DNA from 3 places in the Arthrobacter sp. CJL-S3 genome. Region 3 is predicted to be linked to each of the others. Evidence: riboswitches for the same ligand, from Rfam matches in the RefSeq annotation. Region 3 holds a riboswitch; each other region holds the start of a gene.
What was found. A riboswitch is a leader RNA that binds a small molecule or an ion and turns the genes downstream of it on or off. The one in region 3 is predicted to bind cyclic di-AMP.
Positions count from the first base shown of each region.

Region 1: it holds a riboswitch for cyclic di-AMP, as region 3 does, so the genes downstream of both, AC06G6_RS02970 (aggregation-promoting factor C-terminal-like domain-containing protein) here and AC06G6_RS10970 (C40 family peptidase) in region 3, are expected to answer to the same signal.
Region 2: it holds a riboswitch for cyclic di-AMP, as region 3 does, so the genes downstream of both, AC06G6_RS03580 (NlpC/P60 family protein) here and AC06G6_RS10970 (C40 family peptidase) in region 3, are expected to answer to the same signal.

Region 1 is NZ_CM160046.1:626,018-629,284, forward strand. It holds gene upp (uracil phosphoribosyltransferase) at 1-160, shown strand, start outside; gene AC06G6_RS02965 (glyoxalase superfamily protein) at 270-647, shown strand; gene AC06G6_RS02970 (aggregation-promoting factor C-terminal-like domain-containing protein) at 673-1,263, opposite strand; cyclic di-AMP (ydaO/yuaA leader) riboswitch at 1,443-1,595, opposite strand; gene AC06G6_RS02975 (sensor histidine kinase) at 1,752-3,267, opposite strand, start outside.
Region 2 is NZ_CM160046.1:772,408-775,674, forward strand. It holds gene AC06G6_RS03575 (M23 family metallopeptidase) at 1-706, shown strand, start outside; cyclic di-AMP (ydaO/yuaA leader) riboswitch at 855-1,016, shown strand; gene AC06G6_RS03580 (NlpC/P60 family protein) at 1,326-2,108, shown strand; gene AC06G6_RS03585 (HNH endonuclease) at 2,329-2,829, shown strand; gene mobA (molybdenum cofactor guanylyltransferase) at 2,888-3,267, shown strand, end outside.
Region 3 is NZ_CM160046.1:2,414,719-2,417,985, reverse strand. It holds gene AC06G6_RS10980 (GNAT family N-acetyltransferase) at 181-723, opposite strand; gene AC06G6_RS10975 (hypothetical protein) at 980-1,249, opposite strand; cyclic di-AMP (ydaO/yuaA leader) riboswitch at 1,453-1,621, shown strand; gene AC06G6_RS10970 (C40 family peptidase) at 1,626-2,366, shown strand; gene AC06G6_RS10965 (dihydrofolate reductase family protein) at 2,424-3,011, opposite strand; gene AC06G6_RS10960 (helix-turn-helix transcriptional regulator) at 3,253-3,267, shown strand, end outside.

The DNA of each region.
Region 1 (3,267 bases), 1.8 Mb from region 3:
GCTGGCCGCCCCGGAAGGCCTCGCGAAGCTGGAAGAAGAGCTCGCGGACGCCAATGTGACGATCGTGCTCGCCTCGATCGACGAGAAGCTCAACGAGAAGTCCTACATCGTGCCGGGCCTGGGCGACGCGGGCGACCGCCTCTACGGCGTGGCCGGCTGACCCAGCCGCCCGGCGTCGGGCCTGGCCCCTTGGCCGCTTCCTCGCCCCTGAGCCTTCGCAAGGGAGCCTGGCCTACCGGAATGCACTGCCCGGTACTAGCCTGAGCCCCATGGATTGGAAACTAGAACTCGTTTTTGTTCCCGTGTCCGATGTGGACCGCGCGAAGGATTTCTACGTCAACAAGGTGGGCTTCAATGCCGACTTCGACGAGCGGCCCACGGACGGCATCCGGTTCGTCCAGCTGACCCCGCCGGGCTCCGGCTGCTCGATCGCCATCGGCGAGGGCCTCTCGGACGCCCCGCCGGGCACCGCCCCCAGCCTGCAGCTCGTGGTCAGCGACATCCAGGCGGCCCACCGGCAGCTCAAGGACCGCGGCGTGGACGTCAGCGACGTCGACGTGCAGGACTGGGGGCATTTTGTTTACTTCGCCGACCCCGACGGCAACAAATGGGCCGTGCAGTACATCCCGAACCGTCCCAACGGCTAGGCAGCTGGCTGCCTCTGCCGAGTGTTTAGTACCAGTTGTTGGCGTAGTGGAAGTTCAGGGCGCCGCACGGTGAGCCGTAACGATCCTGGATGTACTGCAGTCCCCAGTTGATCTGGGTCCGGTAGTTTGTCCGGTAGTCCGCGCCCGCGCTGGCCATCTTCTCGGCCGGCAGCGACTGGACGACGCCGTAGGCCCCGCTGCTCGGGTTCGTGGCGGTCGTCTCCCAGTCCGATTCCTTGGTCCAGAGCTTCATCAGGCACGGCATCTGGCTCTGGGCCCAGCCATAGGAGCCCAGCTGGCCGGCCGCGTACGCCTGGGCGCCGGCAGGATCATCGATGGCAACGGGGGCCGGTGCAGGTGCCGGTGCCGGGGCAGGTTCCGGAGCGGGGGCCGGGGCCGGGGCAGCGGGCGGCGCCGGCGCCGGGGCTTCGGCAGGTGCCACCGCGGCCGGCGGGGCCGGAGCGTCGGTGCGGGTGACGGCCTGGTTTTCGACCCGGACGCGTTCAAAATCAAGGTGCGTCAGCGGATCCGCTGTGGCGGCTGCCTGCGTGGAACTGCCCGCGTCGGCATTGCGGGCGGCCGTCTCGGACGCCTGGCCGGCCGCGCCGGCCCCCACGAGCACCGCGCAGGCGGCGACAACAACGGCCGCCCGGCGGCCGGTCGAGCCGGCGTGGTGGGCAAGCCGGGCCAGGGCTGATGCGGGCTTCAGCCGGCTCGCCGCGGTGACGCGACAGCTTGGAGCTGGTGGAGTTTGCGGTGCCGTCAGGGCGCGTTTGTACCTTGGATTCAGTCATGAATGCCTCTCAACGCCTGCGGAGTTAGCTGTCGGGTTCGGGTGAGGTCACCCGGCCGCACGGAAACTCACGTGTCGGCTTCACCCCAAGGGCGTGCAGAAAATGCCCGGGAACTCTGGGTCCCCCGCCTCTGCCTGTCCAGCGGAATCCGGGAGGCGGCAGAGCTTGGCGTACATCCGGATATGCGGCCCTAGTGATGGCCGCACTCTAAAAACCGTACAGGAGTTGGGAGTCTAAGTCACATTTTGGTAACAGGAATCACGACGGCGGCGGGGCGGCTTGCGCCCTGACCAGCGTCGACATTGATTCGTCAGGCCGTGGGCGGAGCCTCCGGCAGCCGGACGGTGAACTCGGTCCGGCCGGGCATCGAGGTCACACTGACGGTCCCGCCATGGGCCTCGACAATCGACTGCACGATCGACAGTCCCAGCCCGCTGGTTCCCTCGGCGGAAGCGCTCGTCGCGGGGGCAGTGGTAGTAGCGACTCCGGCGGCCGACTCGGCCGACTCGGGCGGCCGCGGCGGGTGCAGCGGACGTCGCGGCAGGGACCCCCTGCCGGTTGCCGGCGTCGTGAGGGCCACCGGATTCTTGCGGGAAGCGTCCGCGCGCGTGAAGCGTGCAAAGACCCGGTCCACGAACCCGGGGGCAATCCCGGGGCCGTTGTCCGTTACGGTCACCACGGCATATCCGTCCGCGGACCGCTTGACCCCGGTCACCACCGTTGTGCCGGGACCCGTGTGTTTGCGCGCGTTGGAGAGCAGGTTCGCCAGCACCTGATGCAGTTGGGTCGCGTCACCGCGGACCACTACAGGCTCTTCCGGGAGCTCCAGGTGCCAGACCCGGTCCGGGGCCATGACCTTCTCGTCGCTGACCGTCTCGATGGCCAGCTGGGTGAGGTCCACCTCGCTGAGCTTGAGCGGCTGGCCCTCATCCAGCCGGGCGAGCAGGAGCAGGTCCTCCACCAGGGTGGTCATGCGTTCGGACTGGCTCTGCACCCGAGCCAGGGACTTCTGGCCGTCAGGGGTGAAGTGTTCGGTCATCCGCATCAGTTCTGTGTAGCCGCGGATGGCGGTCAGGGGGGTGCGCAGTTCATGCGAGGCATCCGCGACGAACTGGCGGACCTTCATCTCGCTCTTCTGCCGGGCCTCCAGTGCATTGGAGACGTTGTCCAGCATCATGTTCAGGGCATGGCCGACACTTCCCACCTCAGTGCCCGGATGCGCTGCGGACGCCGGCACGCGCACGGCAAGTCCCACCTCTCCGGCGTCGAGCGGCAGCCGGGAGACCTGCGTCGCCACCTCAGAGAGCTGATCGAGCGGCTTCATGGTCCTGCGGATCAGCGCCGTCCCGGCCAGCCCGATGACCAGGAGCCCGCCCGTGGACACGAGCACCATGGTCCAGACCATGGTGGCCAGCGTGTTCTGCTTCTCGGCGAGCGGCAGGCCGGTCACGATCACGTCGCCGTCCGGGGTCTTGGCGGCCACGAGCCGGTAGTCCCCGGCGGACAAGGTCCGGTCCACCGGCAGGTTCCACGGGCTAAGCTCCAGGAGCACCTCGTCGTCGTCGTCGGTGAGGGATTCCCGGGTGGCGTCCTCGGAGAGGAACCCGGCGCTGCGGACCGAGTCGTCATCGATTCGCGCGGTCAGGGTGCCGATGGCCTGTCCCCGCGCCTCCAGGGGATCGGAACGGCCGGAGCGGCCAAAGTCGCGGGCGCGGACCGCTGCCTGTTCCAGCTGGGTGTCGAGCTGTTTGGTCAGGAAGAAGTCCATTGAGGCATAGCTGACGACACCGACGGCCCCGCAGATCGCAACCAGCAGGGCCATGGCG
Region 2 (3,267 bases), 1.6 Mb from region 3:
GGGCCGCCGCAGCCCGTTCCGCCAGGTAACGGACTTCGCCGCCGCCAGTGGCGTGGGGCAAAAGGCCGGTATCGCCCTGGCCGCCACGGGACTGGTCCTCACCGTCACCGTCCCGGCCACGGGCCCCGTTATGGCCACGGACGCCGGCCCAACCGCCGGATCCCTCTCCGCCACGGTCCAGCCGGATGTCACCGCCGCCGAGGCCAAAATTGACTTCAACCGCACCGCCGTCACCACCCAGAGTGACCCGGACGGCAAGCTCAAGCAGCTCCTGAGTGCCCAGTCGGCCGGCTCCATCACCCGCGCGGCCTCCTCGGGCAGCCTCGGGGCGCCCCTGGGCCAGCTGAAGACGGCGTCGCCCTTCGGATACCGCGTCAGCCCCATCACCGGCGGCTCCGGGGAGTTCCACCGCGGCCAGGACTACGCCGCCCAGTGCGGCACGGCCGTCCTTGCGGCCGCCAGCGGCACGGTCACCTTCACGGGATGGCACCCCTATGGCGGCGGAAACCGTGTGGTGATCGACCACGGCAACGGCCTGGAGACCACCTACAACCACTTGTCCTCCGCCAGCGTCAAGGTGGGCCAGCAGGTCTCCCGCGGCGCTGCCGTGGCGATGAGCGGCACCACCGGCGCCTCCACGGGCTGCCACCTTCACTTCGAGGTCATGGTCAACGGCGAAGTCGTCGACCCGACCGGCTGGCTCTAACAGAGCTGATGGGACACTCTCGCATTCTTATGACACGCCGTGATCTGAATGTGACATTGAGCCCCAACTGCTGTACCGTATGACCTACGCCAACTTTTCCGAAGTTGGCGCTCTTGAGTGGATTGCCTAGCTCTGCCACCGCTCAAGGTCCGTTCGCATGACATCGTCTGGCAGGGGCGGGGGAACCAATTTTGGCCTTCGAAATTGAAGGCCTTGGGGTTAAGTCGCAAAAGCTTCCCAGGAAGCAGCGCGGCCGGGTGACTCCCATCCGAATCCGACAGCTCACCTCGTAGGCATTGGGAGAGGCTACTTTCGTGTCTTCACGCCACAATGCTGCGCGTCACCGCGCTTGCGCGGCTCTTACGAGCCCGCTGAAATCCAACCTCGGCCGTGTCCTTTGTGGCGCCCGGAATGGATCTCACACCGCCGTCTCAATCTCTGCTGAGTCCGGCCCGCAGGCCATGCACCTGCAAGCAGTTCCCGCTTTTGGCGCGTCTTCGCAGTACACCCTTCGCTAAGTAACCCATTTCGGGGCGATCCGGCGTACCCCCAAGATGCCGGAGCGTCCTCAGCCCGCGCCCAAAAAGCGTGGACCCAGGATCACGAAAGAGAGAACTTAATGACTACTCGTGCAAACGCACGGCACCGCGCCGAGGTCACCAAGACCAACTCGCTGGCCGTCATTGCCAAGGCCGTCGGCGACAACGCCGGTGGCATGGGCCGCCAGGCCGCAGTTATCGCTGCCGCCTCCGGCCTCGTCCTGACCAGCGGTATCGCAGCCAACGCTGCTGAGGCCAACGTTCAGCGCGAGTCCACCTCCGCTTCCACCCTCGAAGTCCAGTCGGCCGCCCCGGCGACCATCTCGGCCGCTTCGACGATCGCCATCTCCTTCGAGAAGCCGGCCGTCACCACCACGCCGGCCCCCGTCGTCGAGGCCCCGAAGCCTGTTGTGAAGGTCCAGGAGACCCCCACAGCAAACACGGCCAAGACCGCCAGCACCAAGGTCGGCGCCACCGCAGCCCCGGCCGCCGGCACCGCGGCTGCCACCACCCAGGCTCCGGCCGTTGCCAGCGGCATGGGCGCCACGATCGCCGCTGCCGCCTACGCCCAGCTCGGCGTTGGCCAGGACTGCACCGCACTCGCCACGAACTCGCTGGCTGCCGCAGGCATCAACTACCACGGCTGGCCGGCAGGTTACCTGTCCCTCGGCCGCACCGTGAGCGCCTCCGCTGCCCTGCCGGGCGACCTCGCCTACTACGCGAACGGCGGATCGGGCCTGGCCCACATCGCTGTTTACGTCGGCGGCGGCAAGGCTGTCCACGGCGGCTGGAACGGTGGAACCACCTCCCTGCAGAGCGTCAACGTCGGCTCCGGCCCGGTCTTCATCCGCGTCGGCGGCTAAGACAGCAACTGCTAGCAGCACCAAGGACCCCTGCCATTCGGCAGGGGTCCTTTGCGTTGCCGGGACGTGAACTTCAGCGGATACGGGCGGGGCCGGCAAAAAAGATTCGGTGAAATGGCATGTCCGTGTTTACTCTTGTTTTGTCGATCCATAGCCCGACCATGCAGAGGGCAGCCGGCCCTCGTGCCCCTGGCGGGTGCGGCCGTGAAGAGGTATGCGGATGCGCACTCTCGTTCTGAATGCTGGATATGAACCGCTGGCGGTTGTGACCTTCCGCCGGGCGCTCGTCCTTGTGCTGACCGGAAAGGCCAGCGTCGTGGCGGAAGGCGACGATCCTGTCGTCGGGCCGCAGGACGTCCTGGGCCGGCCCTCGGTGATTCTTTTGCATCGCTACATCAGGCCCCGGTACAACACCGTGACGGCGGTGAGCCGCCGCGGGGTGCTCCGCCGGGACGGACACCGCTGCGCCTACTGCGGCAAAGCCGCCCACACCATCGATCATGTCCAGCCCAAATCCAGGGGCGGTGCAGATTCCTGGGAAAACCTCGTCGCTGCCTGCCTGCGGTGCAACAACGCCAAAGGCGACCATACCCCGGGGGAAATGGGGTGGAAGCTCGGCTTCAGCCCCGCGCCGCCGAAGGGCACGACCTGGCAGATCAAGGAACTGGAGAAGCCGACGCCTGCCTGGGACCCTTTCCTCCTGCCGGAATCCGCTGCCTGACACGGCGTGCCCCGGCCGCTGCGCCGGGACTGGAGATCTGGCCAGTTAGGCTGGGCCGATGGAATTCGACGCTGTCATCCTGGCCGGGGGCCGGTCGTCCCGGCTCGGAGGTGTGCCCAAGTCCGGTCTGATGCACGACGGCGCCACTCTCCTGGAGCGCGCCCTGCAGGCCGCACGCGCCGCGGCGGCCGTCGCCGTCGTCGGGCCCGACCCGGGAACCCTGCCCGAGGGAGTGCTGAGCTGCCGGGAGGAGCCGGCCTTCGCCGGCCCCGCCGCAGCGGTCGCCGCCGGGATCTCCGCCCTCGAAGAGCACCGCAGCCGTGACCCCCGCCATCCTGCCGCGGCACCCCTGACGCTGGTCCTCGCCGTCGACATGCCCCGGGCGGGCGCCGCCGTCGGGACACTGCTGGCAGCCGCCGCGGAAGCCCCACCGGGCGA
Region 3 (3,267 bases):
TCAGCGTCCGGCACAGGCTGAGAGGTGGCGGCGGCATGGGCCACGGTTTGTTGTCCAAAGCGACGGTAGGCGCGGCCATACAGGCGAGCCGTAGTGGTGCGTTCTAGTGCCCGGGAAAGGATCCCTAAACGGGGAGAGTCGTAATTAGCGCTGGATTTTTGTAGACGGCAGGTCAGGGTCCTATTCGTGAAGGACAACCTGGTAAAGGTTGTGGTCCTGCCATTTCCCGGCAATTTCCAAGTACTGTGGAGCCATCCCAATCTGCCGGAATCCCGCCTTTAATAGCACCCGTTGTGAACCAGCATTGTGCAAGAGAGTGCTCGCCTCTAAGCGGTGCAGGCCAAGTACGTCACGTGCCGTTTCGACGATCGTCTGGACGGCAGCGGATGCCAGACCACGGCCCGCGTAGTTGCTATCCACCCAGTAACCTAGCCCTGCACTCTGGAAGGGTCCTCGCACGATGCCGGACAAGTTGAATCGGCCGACAAGAATGTCGCCAGCAAATAACCCAAAGGGGAACCCTTCCCCGGCACCAGCCACAACAAGGCGGCTCGCAATATCCGCAGCCTGCCAAGCTTCGGTGTAGTACTCCTCGGTTCGCACCGGTTCCCAAGTCGAAAGGTACTCACGGTTGCGCACATACGCATCGGCAAGCGCTGACGCATCACTCGCACGCAATGTGCGCATACTGACATTTTCACTGAGCTGACGCGGTTCAAACACCAGTCAACAGTACTCGCGGCCTGCCCTCCATTGATGCCCGCTTAGCGTTCCCCTTGCGCACCTGTGGTGGCCGTGCAGGCGACTTTGGACATTTCGTCCAGAAGACTTCTCAAATTGACAACAGCCGAGGCCGCTCCGTTAATACGTTCCGTGTCCAATCTCCAAGGTGTAATTAAATGACGCCTGCAATATGTCAAAATCGCGTCGGGATTGGAATCGGAGGTTTACCGGGCCTGCTGCCGAATTGGAATCGGACTTACCTTCCGGGCCGGCGTTCCACCACGGCATAGGCCTTTTCGTCAAAGAACTCCCAGTCGGTAATCACCATAAAGCCGAGGGCGTCGACACGGTCGTTCAGGACATGCACGTCGAAGCCTCCGTCGCGGGGCTCGGCGTCCCAGGTGGAAACGTGGACCTCCCCGTTTTCCAGCACCAGCAGTTCGGTGTTGACGTTGAAGTCCTCCTGCGGCTGAGTGCTCAGCTGGCAGATGGCGACACAGTGCCGGGTGAGGTCGGGGCTGTCCATTTTCGGGCCTCCGTTTCGGGCGAACGGTGATGGCATCATCCTATGCCCGGGGCAGGTTCCAGCGGCGTCCGTAGCACAAACGGCGGCCACAGGCCGACCTGGGCTCGATGTGACAGCCCGTAATCATTCCGTTACCGTTGTTAGGTGCCTGTTGTTTCCGAGACGGGCTCTTCCCAGCCGATTGCCTAACTCTGCCGCGGCCTGGGGATAACTCGCAGCAACGTCCGGCAGAGACGGGGAAACCAATTTTGACCCGCTGTTCTCCAGGGGTCTTGGGGTGAAGCCGCACGGTCCGTCATGAACGGGCCAACGCGGCCGGGTGCCTCCCATCCGAATCCGACAGCTCACCTCGCAGGCATTGGGAGAGGCTCTTTCAATGACTTTTATCAATACCCGTGCGCCCAAACGCGCCGCCCTTCGCACCAACCGCCGCACCGCCAGCACCATTGGCCGCCAGGCCGCGGTTCTCGTAGCCGCTTCCGGAATGGTGCTCAGCGGCGCCATGGCCGCGAATGCAGCCGATGTACCGACCGAGCGGGACTCGGCACCGGCGTCGGCAGTTGACGTCAAGGGTCAGGTCTCCGCGCCCGTCCTGGCGGACTCGACAGTCCAGATCACCTTCGAGCGCCCGGCTGTTGCCACCACGCCGGCGCCCGTAGTCGAGGCGCCCAAGCCCGTGGCGGCCCCGAAGGCCCCCGCAGCACCGGCGCCGGCCCCGGCCGCCGCCCCCGCTGCCAAGGCGACCGTCAAGGTCCAGGCCGCACCGGCACCCGCCCCCGCAGCTGCCCCGGCAGCCGGTGGAGTGAACGCCACCCTGCTGGCCGTGGCGTACGGCCAGATCGGCATCACCCAGGACTGCACCGCTGTCGTGGAGAAGGCCCTGAACTCGGCCGGCATCCCGGTGGGCAACATCGGCCCGCAGGCCTTCCTGAAGTACGGCAAGGTCGTCGCGTCACCCCTGCCCGGCGACATCATCGTCCAGTCCGGCCACGTCGCGATCTACGCCGGCAACGGCCAGGCCATCAGCGGCGGAATGAACGGCGTCAACGCCACCATGACGCACCCGCTGTCCTGGCTGACCGCGACCGGCTCCGTGACGTTCGTCCGCGCCGGCTAGCAGCACCGCTAACAGCACGTCGAAGGCCGGTCGATCGGTTGCCTTGGGGGCAGCGGATCACCGGTCTTCTGCGTGTCCGGGGTCCGGCTCGACCGCATACCGCAGCAGCACCACGCCGTTGCCGAACGTGCGGCCCTCCAGCAGCCGGAGCGGCGTGACCGCGTCCGTCTCGCGGAACAGGGCCTTGCCCCGTCCGATCAGGACCGGGTGCACGTAGATCCGGTACTCGTCGATCAGCCCGAGCCGCCGGAAAGATGCCGCCAGATCGGCGCCGCCCAGCGCCAGATCACCGCCGGGCTGGTCCTTGAGTCTGGCCACCTCCTCGGCGACCACGTCGTGCACCACCTCGGTATTCCAGCCGGCCGACGCCAGGGTTCTGGAATACACAATTTTCGGCATGTCCCGCCAGATCCCCGCGAACTCGACCATCGGAGCCGGGTTGGAGGGGTCCTGGTCTGCCGTCGGCCAGAAATCGGCCATCAGCTGGTAGCTGACGCGGCCGTCCAGGAAGCCGCCCATGGTCCGCAGCTCGTCGTTGAAATGGCGGTGCAGTTCATCATCAACCAGGTGCCAGCTCAGATCCTGCTCCGGACCCTCGAAAAATCCGTCCAGGGACACCTGCATCATAAAGATGACCTTGCGCATGACGGGCTCCTTCTGTTCGCTGTCGGCCGGGCTCCCAGCGTACGCCGCACCCTGCAGCCGCGGCAGGGGAGGGATCGTCCGACGCCGGGCGGCAGCTTCTTGCCGTTCCGCACGTCCAGCCGCTGGCGAACGGGGCAATGCGATCCGAACCGGCAGCATCTTGCCGAAACCGAAGCGACGCCCCACGATAGAAGGACTGGATGTCCGCAACCGGCAACATCCTGCCGAATGGAGCAGCCCAATGGGTGATGTGTCG